Regions from separate parts of the Arthrobacter sp. Sr24 genome, predicted to be linked through region 3. Evidence: predicted binding sites of a transcription regulator. Region 3 holds the regulator's gene; each other region holds the start of a gene.
What was found. Region 3 encodes HrcA, which represses chaperone genes, less so after heat shock. Its sites were predicted from a motif close to TTNGCACTCGNNNNNNNCGAGTGCNAA; they were not measured.

Region 1 (3,276 bases), on a different contig from region 3:
GCACCGTCAACGATGGTGGTGTTGTCCTTGGTGACCGTGATGCGGCGAGCCGTACCCAGTACCTCAAGGCCAACCTGGTCCAGGGACAAGCCGATCTCCGGGGAGACAACCTGTGCGCCGGTCAGGATTGCAATGTCCTGCAGCATGGCCTTGCGGCGGTCACCGAAGCCCGGTGCCTTGACAGCTACAACGTTCAACGTGCCGCGCAGGCGGTTCACGATCAGCGTGGACAGTGCCTCGCCGTCGACGTCTTCAGCAATGATGAACAGCGGCTTGTTGGCAGCAAGCGCCTTCTCCAGCAGCGGCAGAAACTCCTGCAGGTTGGAGATTTTGCCCTGGTTAATCAGAACCAGTGCGTCTTCCATGACTGCTTCCTGGCGTTCTGCGTCAGTGACGAAGTACGGGGACAGGTAGCCCTTGTCGAACTGCATGCCCTCGGTGAGGACCAGTTCGGTGGAGGTGGTGGAGGACTCTTCAATGGTGATGACACCATCCTTGCCGACCTTATCGAACGCCTCGGCGAGAAGATCGCCGATTTCCTGGCTCTGAGCGGAGATGGCTGCAACTTCTGCAACCTGTCCACCCTCAACCGGGCGAGCGTTCTCCAGCAGGCGCTTGGCAATGGCTTCAACCGAAACCTGGATGCCGCGCTTGAGCTCGCTGGGAGCCGCACCTGCGGCTACGTTGCGCAGGCCTTCCTTGACCAGTGCCTGTGCCAGAACGGTGGCCGTGGTGGTGCCGTCGCCGGCAACATCGTTGGTCTTCGTGGCAACTTCCTTGGCCAGCTGTGCGCCAAGGTTTTCGTAGGGGTCTTCCAACTCAACTTCGCGAGCGATCGTCACGCCGTCGTTGGTGATGGTGGGAGCACCCCACTTCTTATCGAGCACAACGTTGCGACCGCGCGGGCCCAACGTTACTTTGACGGTGTCCGCCAACTTGTCGATGCCGGCCTCGAGGGCCTTGCGTGCATCGTCATTAAACTGAAGCTGCTTTGCCATGCGTTTGTCCTTTCACGCAAAGACCCCGCACCGGTGACTGGTCTCGATTGGCTCGATCACAGATCTGGGCACGGGGCTTTACAAAAGTGGTTGACGAAAGTCGTTACTTAACGACGATTGCCAGTACGTCGCGGGCAGAGAGAACCAACAGTTCCTCGCCACCGGTCTTGACTTCGGTGCCACCGTACTTGGAGTAGATGACTACGTCGCCAACAGCAACGTCGATCGGAACACGGTTGCCGTTGTCGTCAACACGTCCGGGGCCCACTGCCACTACTTCGCCCTCCTGGGGCTTTTCCTTGGCAGTGTCCGGGATAACCAGACCGGAAGCGGTAGTCAGCTCTGCTTCGAGCTGGCGAACAACAATACGATCCTCAAGAGGCTTAATAGAGACCGACACTCGGACCTCTCCTTCACACGTAAATTTTTTGGATGCTTGGCAATCTTCTCGTCCATGATTTTTTGGAGCCCAACCGTCGTCGCGGTGCCGGTGATGCTCCCATGGCCAAAAAGAAAAGCAAGTTGGCACCCTCAGGGTGAGAGTGCTAACTCCGACTCTAGGGAACTGATTAGCACTCGGTCAAGGCGAGTGCCAGATTCGTCGTGAAAAGTACGACGACGGCGGGCCTAGTTTCGCTCACGGCGCACCTTTGGTGGCAGCTTTGGCCGCGGTGTTCGTGCGGCTTGTTCACAATCAGGTGCGGGTGAAAAGATGCAGCCATGACTTTAAGCCCTGTTCAAGTGCGTGACCTGAAGAAAAGCTATGGCACCTTCACGGCCGTCGATGGCATCAGCTTCGATATCCATGAGGGCGAAACTTTTGCGCTTCTGGGCCCCAATGGCGCTGGGAAGAGCACCACTATTGAAATCTTGGAGGGTTACCGAGATAGGACTAGCGGCGATGTTCAAGTGCTAGGCGTAGATCCGCAACAGGGTGGTTTGGATTGGAAAGCCCAACTGGGAATCGTGCTGCAGTCGACAGGTGAGAGCGGCAACGTCACAGTCCTTGAACAGTTGAATCACTTCGCCGCCTATTACCCTCACCCACGCAAGGTCTCCGATGTTATTGAGGCTGTGGGGCTGGGCAGCAAGGCCAAAACGCGGATCAGCAAACTCTCCGGTGGTCAGCGTCGGCGCGTGGATGTGGCCTTGGGGATCATTGGCAGGCCCAAGCTTTTGTTTCTCGATGAACCCACCACGGGTTTTGATCCGGAGGCGCGGCGGCAATTCTGGGACCTGATCAATCAGCTCAAGAGCGAAGGGACCACTATCTTGTTGACCACTCACTACCTCGACGAGGCGGCCACGCTGGCTGACCGAGCCGGCGTGATTGCTGGCGGCAAACTAGTAGACATTGGTGCAATTGACGAGATAGGCGGCACCGAGGCCCGTGTGCCGTTAGTTCGGTGGCGCCAAGGTGGGGCCACCCGTTCTGAACGCACCAGCGAACCAGCGGCACTGGCAGCCCGGCTGTTCGCGGAGCATGGAGGGGAGGTCCCTGGCCTGGAAATCACCCGGCCAAGTCTCGAGGACATTTACTTGGACATGGTGGGCGCTCACGCGGCCGCACAGCAGGCGGAATCGCAGGATTCCAAGCCGGCTGCTCTGGAAGGCGGTGCGGCATGAGAACTTTGCAGCTGGGCATGTTCCGTATCGGCTACGAACTTAAACTGTATTTCCGTCAGGGCGATTCGGTGTTTTTCACGTTTTTGTTCCCGATCGTGATGCTCTCCATTTTTGCCGTCGCCTTCAGCACTACCGAAAATGTGGGCGCTGCACCTGATGGCAGTGGCGGCATTTCCTGGGCCGCGTTTTATGTTCCGGGTATGGTGGCCGCGGGCATGCTGCTCAGCGGCGTCCAAAACTTGGCCGTGGATATCGCCACGGAGAAGGGCGATGGGACACTCAAACGTTTGGGAGGTACTCCCCTGCCGGTGTTTGCCTACTTCATGGGCAAGATCGGCATGGTGCTGGTGAGCTCCGTGGCGCAGGTATTGCTGCTGCTGTTGGTCGCCCGCTTTGCCTTCAACGTTGAGCTACCCACGGATGCCGACAAATGGCTGACGTTTGCTTGGGTCTTCTTATTTGGTGTGATCACCAGTTGCGTTTTGGGCATTGCCCTCTCCGCGTTGCCGCGCACAGGCAAAAGTGCCACCGCAGTGGTGATCCCTCTGGTATTAGTTCTGCAATTCATCTCTGGCGTGTATTTGAGTTTTACTCAGCTGCCTTCCTGGTTGCAAAACTTCGCCAGTATTTTCCCGCTGAAATGGATGGCCCA
Region 2 (3,276 bases), on a different contig from region 3:
GCCAAGGTGAGAGCGGGGTGGCGCGCGGTTGATTCCTCCACAGGCAGAGGCCGCGCTCGAGTTATCCAGCTGATCCCAAATGACAGGGATGTGATTCACCCATATCATTGACAGTGCGGGCCGAGAATTGCGGCCCTGTTGAGGATGAGAAATGGAGGAATGTTGTGGCCGGAGCAATTCAACACGAGCACAGTTCCGTGGACCATGCCGCAACCCCGGAAGCATCAGAAACTTCAGCGACTTCAGCAACTTCACATGTGCAGGCAACGCCGGATGAAGTGGCGGGATTGAGCGCGCGTGAGCAGAAGATGCTGGACTTGGAACGCCAATGGTGGAAGTATGCCGGCGCCAAGGAACAAGCCATCCGGGAGCTATTCGATCTCTCAGCGACCCACTATTACCAAGTTTTGAATGCGTTGATCGACACGGAAGCCGCGCTGGCCTATGACCCCATGCTGGTCAAACGGTTGCGTAGACTACGTACGTCGCGGCAACAAGCCCGATCCGCGCGCCGGCTCGGGAATTGATGCACGGCGCCACCGCACATAATCACCGCCGCTCCCACCGGGCTGTACCCACAAGGATGACACTGCACAATGAGTAATTACCCGCGGGATGAATTCGACGCTATCGAGGAGAACTCGGCACGCCACGGCGTCCACCGCGCCTCGATTGCTCCCCAGCGGCGCTCCCTGATTCCCTTGATGGTTGTGGGCATCGTTGTACTGGTTGTGGGGCTGCTGGCCTTTTTCGTCATGCCGAAGATGCTCAATAACACCACCACCCCCCCGCCTGTCGCGGTAAGTGAGACCACCACGGCGCCATCGAGCGCCACGTCGGCTCCTCCCACTACTCCAGCACCCTCTACCGCTCCTGTGGAAACCCCCACGCCGACTCCTTCTGCGGAGCCGACCCCCGAATCGGTAGTTGATAAGAGCTTCCCCGTGGCTGTCTACAACGCCACCGGCCTACCTGGCCTGGCCGGAAGTTACGCAGGCCGTGTTCAGGCCGAGGGATGGACGGTCTCGGAGTCCGCCAACTGGAATGGTCAGCCGCAGGTTTCTTCGAGCATCATCTATAGCGGTATCGAGCAGAAGGCGAACGCAGAGGAGCTGAGTGCGTTGCTAGGCATCCCGGCAATTGCTGAGTCTAACGAGTTTGGTATACCCCTAATGGTCATTTTGGGCCCGGGAGCCTAGACAGCTGGCGTTCGCCGCAAGCTCATAGTGACGCCCCCGCTTGCACTCTGTGGAGTCGAGTGCTAATTATTGAGTTAGCACTCTGAGGTGGCGACTGCTAGTTTCTAGTCGTTTTGCCGCCGTCGGAGTATTGACCTTTCCTCACTTGGCGAGGGTTCGCCGCTGTTGTAACTAGATCAGCAGTGGCTTATCCGTCCGTCGCGGGCGCCTTGCGAGGAAACAAAAAATCGTAAAATGACTGTCCCGAAAGGACTGAAGCCTCCATGGCCAAGCTCATTGCATTTGATGAAGAGGCACGCCGCGGTCTTGAGCGTGGGTTGAACATCCTCGCCGACGCTGTCAAGGTAACCTTGGGCCCGCGCGGTCGCAACGTTGTTCTCGAAAAGAAGTGGGGCGCCCCCACGATCACCAACGATGGTGTATCCATCGCCAAGGAAATTGAACTTGACGATCCCTATGAGAAGATCGGCGCCGAGCTGGTCAAGGAAGTCGCCAAGAAGACTGACGACATCGCAGGCGACGGCACCACCACAGCCACCGTCCTGGCTCAGGCTCTGGTCAAGGAAGGCCTGCGCAACGTAGCTGCCGGAGCTGATCCGCTGTCCCTCAAGCGAGGCATCGAGAAGGCTGTTGCAGCCGTCATCGAGCAGTTGCTGGCCTCCGCCAAGGAGATCGAGACCAAGGAAGAGATCGCCGCTACCGCGTCCATCTCCGCTGGCGATCCCGAGATTGGTGCTCTCATTGCTGAAGCCTTGGATAAGGTCGGCAAGGAAGGCGTCATCACCGTCGAGGAGTCCAACACCTTCGGCTTGGAGCTTGAACTCACCGAAGGCATGCGCTTCGACAAGGGTTACATCTCCGCTTACTTCGTCACCGACACCGAGCGTCAGGAAACGGTCCTCGAGGACCCGTACATCCTGATCGTGAACTCCAAGATCTCCAGCGTCAAGGACCTTGTTGCAGTTCTGGAAAAGGTAATGGCTTCCAACAAGCCGCTGCTGATCATCGCCGAAGACATTGAAGGCGAAGCACTGGCAACACTGATCGTGAACAAGATCCGTGGCCTGTTCAAGTCCGTCGCCGTCAAGGCTCCGGGCTTCGGCGACCGTCGCAAGGCTCAGCTCTCCGACATCGCCATCCTCACCGGTGGCCAGGTCATCGCTGAAGAAGTAGGCCTCAAGCTGGAAAACACCACGCTTGACCTGCTGGGCAAGGCTCGCAAGGTTGTTGTCACCAAGGACGAGACCACCATTGTTGATGGAGCCGGCGACGCCGATGCCATCGCAGGTCGCGTTGCACAGATCCGTGCCGAGATCGAAAACTCCGATTCCGACTACGACCGCGAGAAGCTGCAGGAACGTCTGGCCAAGCTGGCCGGCGGCGTTGCAGTTATCAAGGCCGGTGCCGCAACCGAAGTTGAGCTCAAGGAACGCAAGCACCGCATTGAAGATGCCGTGCGTAACGCCAAGGCTGCTGTTGAAGAAGGCATCGTCCCCGGCGGTGGCGTTGCTCTGATCCAGGCTGGCGTCACAGCATTCGATTCCCTGAACCTGACCGGCGACGAAGCAACAGGCGCCAACATTGTGCGTGTTGCCATTGACGCTCCGTTGAAGCAGATTGCCATCAATGCAGGGCTCGAGCCCGGCGTTGTTGTGGACAAGGTCCGCTCACTGCCCACCGGCCACGGCTTGAACGCTGCAACCGGCGAGTACGAAGACCTGCTGGCAGCCGGCGTCAACGACCCGGTAAAGGTGACCCGCTCTGCACTGCAGAACGCGGCTTCCATTGCTGCATTGTTCCTCACCACCGAAGCCGTTATTGCTGATAAGCCTGAAAAGGCTGCTCCGGCTGGCGGCGGCGGAGACGACATGGGCGGCATGGGCGGTTTCTAACCCCTCCGCTTTTCTCTAGCAAGAAAAACACCTCTGCCCTCGGGCAGGGGTGTTTTTCTTGCTCCGGTGGTGGGCTGCTGGCGCCCCTTTGTGTCGCAGTGTCGGTGGAGTCTGAAAGTATGTAACTTATGACAATTATTGCTGCCGCCGATGGTTCGGCTTTGGGAAATCCTGGTCCTGCTGGC
Region 3 (3,276 bases):
CACGCAGGGATTCCCAGAGTGGCAGGTTTGATGGCCTGCCAGACATCGACGTAGGGGTGGCCCACGACCAGGACGTTTGCCCTGACCCGAGGGTCCTGCATGAGATTGGCCACAATCCGTGTTTCCTTCGAGCCAGACACCAAATGGTCCACAAGGATGCCCAAACGACGGTTCGGGCCGGGGCCGAAGTCGGCCACGGCGGCCGCTAGGTCATCAATGCCTCGAAGCGGTTCTACAACGATTCCTTCCACCCGCAGATCGTCTCCCCAGACTTTCTCGACGAGTTCGGCGTCGTGCTTGCCCTCCACCCAGATGCGGCTGGCCTTAGCGACCTTGGCGCGGTCGCCCGTGACCTTGACCGATCCTGAGGCGGTGCGCAGGGTCTTTTTGGTTGCCGCCACCGTTGGCGCGATGAGTTCCACTGGCTCGCCTTCGAGCAGGAAGCCGAATCCGAGAGGGAAGGCCCGGATCTTCTCGCGCCGATCGGCAAGTTCCACAATGTGCATGCCCCCGGATTTCTCAAGACGCACCACAGCTCCCACCCAGCCCGTTTGCACGTCTTCAACAACAAGCCCGGAACGGGCCTCCACCTTGGGCAGCACTCGTTCGGGTGGGGCACTGAGATCTTGGGGACCCCACTGATGGTGAGGTACGTCATTGAAATGCATGCAAGAACCTGACTTTTGGTGCTCAAGGCAACGCTCATGGCGAACGCTGCAGGGTGAAAAGCCATGCTATCGCGTGCTGTGCCTAGCCTTGTGGCACGTGCCGTATGGGGGCATGGCGTGTGTGGGCAGGGTGTGAATAAGCCAGGGGTAAGTGCTTGGAAAAAGTATTAGACTTAGCACTTGGTTGGGTAGAGTGCTAATAGAAAAGCTATCAGGAGCCACCGGGCGTGCCTTTTAACGGCCGGATGCGGTGACGATCCAAAGAACATGCAGTAAAGAACATGCAGTGAAGATGCGATGGCGGAAAGGAGGTGCTGAGAATGAGTGAACCTCGGAGATTGGAAGTTCTGCGGGCTATTGTCGAAGACTATGTGCATTCACGTGAGCCTGTTGGCTCCAAAGCGTTAGTGGAACGGCATCATCTGGGCGTCTCCAGTGCCACCATCCGCAATGACATGGCCGCTTTGGAAGAGGAGGGGCTGATTACCGCTCCGCACACCAGTTCCGGGCGTATCCCCACTGACAAGGGCTACCGTCTTTTCGTGGACCAGCTGGCATCGGTGAAGCCACTTTCAGCCGCCGAGCGGCGCGCTATCTCCGTGTTACTGGACGGTCCAACTGATCTTGACGACGTCTTGGAACGCACAGTTCGAACGCTGGCACAGCTGACCAACCAAGTTGCAGTAGTTCAGTACCCGCGCACTACTGCATCCACGGTGCGGCACATCGAGTTCGTTTCGTTGGCAGCCCACCGAGTGCTGGTGGTGCTGATCCTAGCCTCGGGCAAAGTGGAACAAAACGTGATTGACCTTGGCGCGGCCGTGGATGAGGAGGTCCTCGCTAATCTGCGAAGAGTCTTCATGGCCAGCCTCAATGGATTGACCGTGGCCCAGCTTCCGGCAGCGGTGGTGAGGATTCCACTGGACGTACCGGCAACAGAGCAGGCAGCGGCGGCCCGGTTGGCCCAAGGACTGGCACTGCTGGCACACAACGCTCGAGAAGACCGCATCGTCATGGCAGGGACAGCTAATCTGGCCCGCTCCAACAATGACTTCCCCCTGAGCATTGGCCCCGTCTTGGACGCACTGGAGGAACAAGTGGTGCTGCTGCGGCTGCTGGAAGCAATGGCTCAGGACTCGTTGGGCATGGCTGTGGTCATTGGCCGTGAAAACCCGCACGATTCCCTGGCAGAAGCTTCCGTGGTGGCCACCAGTTACGTGCGTGGCGAAAACGCCAAACTCGGAGTGGTCGGTCCTACCCGGATGGACTACCCCAACACTATGGCCAGCGTTCGCGCCGTGGCCCAGTACTTATCGAGAATTTTGGCTGGCTAAACGGCCACCGATTCAACAAAGGAAAGCAACACTTTGAGCAACCATTACGATGCATTGGGCGTCGCCCGCGACGCAACGGCCGAGGAAATTAAGAAGTCCTACCGCAAACTTGCCCGCAAGTTACATCCGGACGTCAACGACGCCCCGGATGCCCAGGACCGTTTCAAGGCCGTCACACACGCCTACGAGGTACTGTCGGACCCGCAGAAGCGCCGTGTTTACGACACCACAGGCAATGAAAACGGCAACGACGCTGGCGGCGGGGGCGGTGGAGGCTTTGGTGGTGAAGGATTCGCCTTCCAAGACATCTTTGAGACCTTCTTCGGCGGTTCCGGAGGCGGTGGCGGCGGACGCGGTCCCGCATCACGCATGCGCCGTGGCCAAGACGCCCTCATCACTGTGCGCGTGGAACTTCGCGAAGCGGTGTTCGGCGTCAACAAAAAGCTCGAAATCGACACAGCCATCACCTGCCCCACCTGTGAAGGCAGCTGCTGCCGCCAGGGTACCTCACCAACCACCTGCGATATTTGCCACGGTGCTGGCCAAGTCCAGCGACCCATGCGCTCCATTCTTGGCAACGTCATGACGCTGGCCACCTGCAACTCCTGCCAGGGCTTCGGCACCATGATCATTGACCCCTGCAACGAATGCATGGGCGAAGGCCGCGTCCGCGACCGCCGAACCCTGACCATTAAGGTTCCTGCCGGTGTGGGCACGGGCACTCGTATCCAGCTAGCCAATCAAGGTGAAGCTGGTCCCGCCGGCGGCCCCTCGGGCGATCTGTATGTGGAAATGAAGGTCAACAACGACCCGAACTTCATGCGTGAAGGCGACGATCTGCACGCTACTCTCAGCGTCCCCATGACCGCTGCCGCGTTGGGCACCGAGTTGAACTTTGAAACCTTCGACGGCGAACAGCCCATCAGCATCAAGCCTGGAACCCAGGCTGGAGAAGTCATCAACCTGCGCAACCTGGGTGTCACCCACCTGCGCGGATTCGGCCGCGGAGACTTGAAGGTGCACGTCCACGTGGAAACACCGACCAAGCCCGACGCCGAGCAGGAAGCTCTCTTGAAGCAGCTCGCCGCCCTGCGCGGGGAAACCTTCAGCGAAGGAAAGCTTGTCGCCAGTGGAGGCATGTTCGCCAAGCTGCGTGACAAGCTCGGCAACCTCTAAGCGCCATGAGTAATCCAGTCTTCTTCGCCGACCCCGCAGAGCTTGCCGGGCTTCTCCCCGGCTCGAGCTACACCCTCGGCGGTGACGAAGGCCGGCAC

Region 1: groES (co-chaperone GroES) is a predicted target of HrcA. The motif match lies at 1,568-1,594, and genes of this name have one in related genera.
Region 2: groL (chaperonin GroEL) is a predicted target of HrcA. The motif match lies at 1,239-1,265, and genes of this name have one in related genera.

Annotation. Positions count from the first base shown of each region.
Region 1 is NZ_JBTNDB010000019.1:4,721-7,996, forward strand. It holds gene groL (chaperonin GroEL) at 1-998, opposite strand, end outside; gene groES (co-chaperone GroES) at 1,102-1,398, opposite strand; gene ACX80D_RS12515 (ABC transporter ATP-binding protein) at 1,719-2,624, shown strand; gene ACX80D_RS12520 (ABC transporter permease) at 2,621-3,276, shown strand, end outside.
Region 2 is NZ_JBTNDB010000006.1:96,022-99,297, forward strand. It holds gene ACX80D_RS06235 (DUF3263 domain-containing protein) at 258-527, shown strand; gene ACX80D_RS06240 (LytR C-terminal domain-containing protein) at 597-1,199, shown strand; gene groL (chaperonin GroEL) at 1,463-3,091, shown strand; gene ACX80D_RS06250 (RNase H family protein) at 3,220-3,276, shown strand, end outside.
Region 3 is NZ_JBTNDB010000007.1:59,401-62,676, reverse strand. It holds gene ACX80D_RS06895 (DUF3097 domain-containing protein) at 1-668, opposite strand, end outside; gene hrcA (heat-inducible transcriptional repressor HrcA) at 989-2,002, shown strand; gene dnaJ (molecular chaperone DnaJ) at 2,036-3,178, shown strand; gene ACX80D_RS06880 (16S rRNA (uracil(1498)-N(3))-methyltransferase) at 3,184-3,276, shown strand, end outside.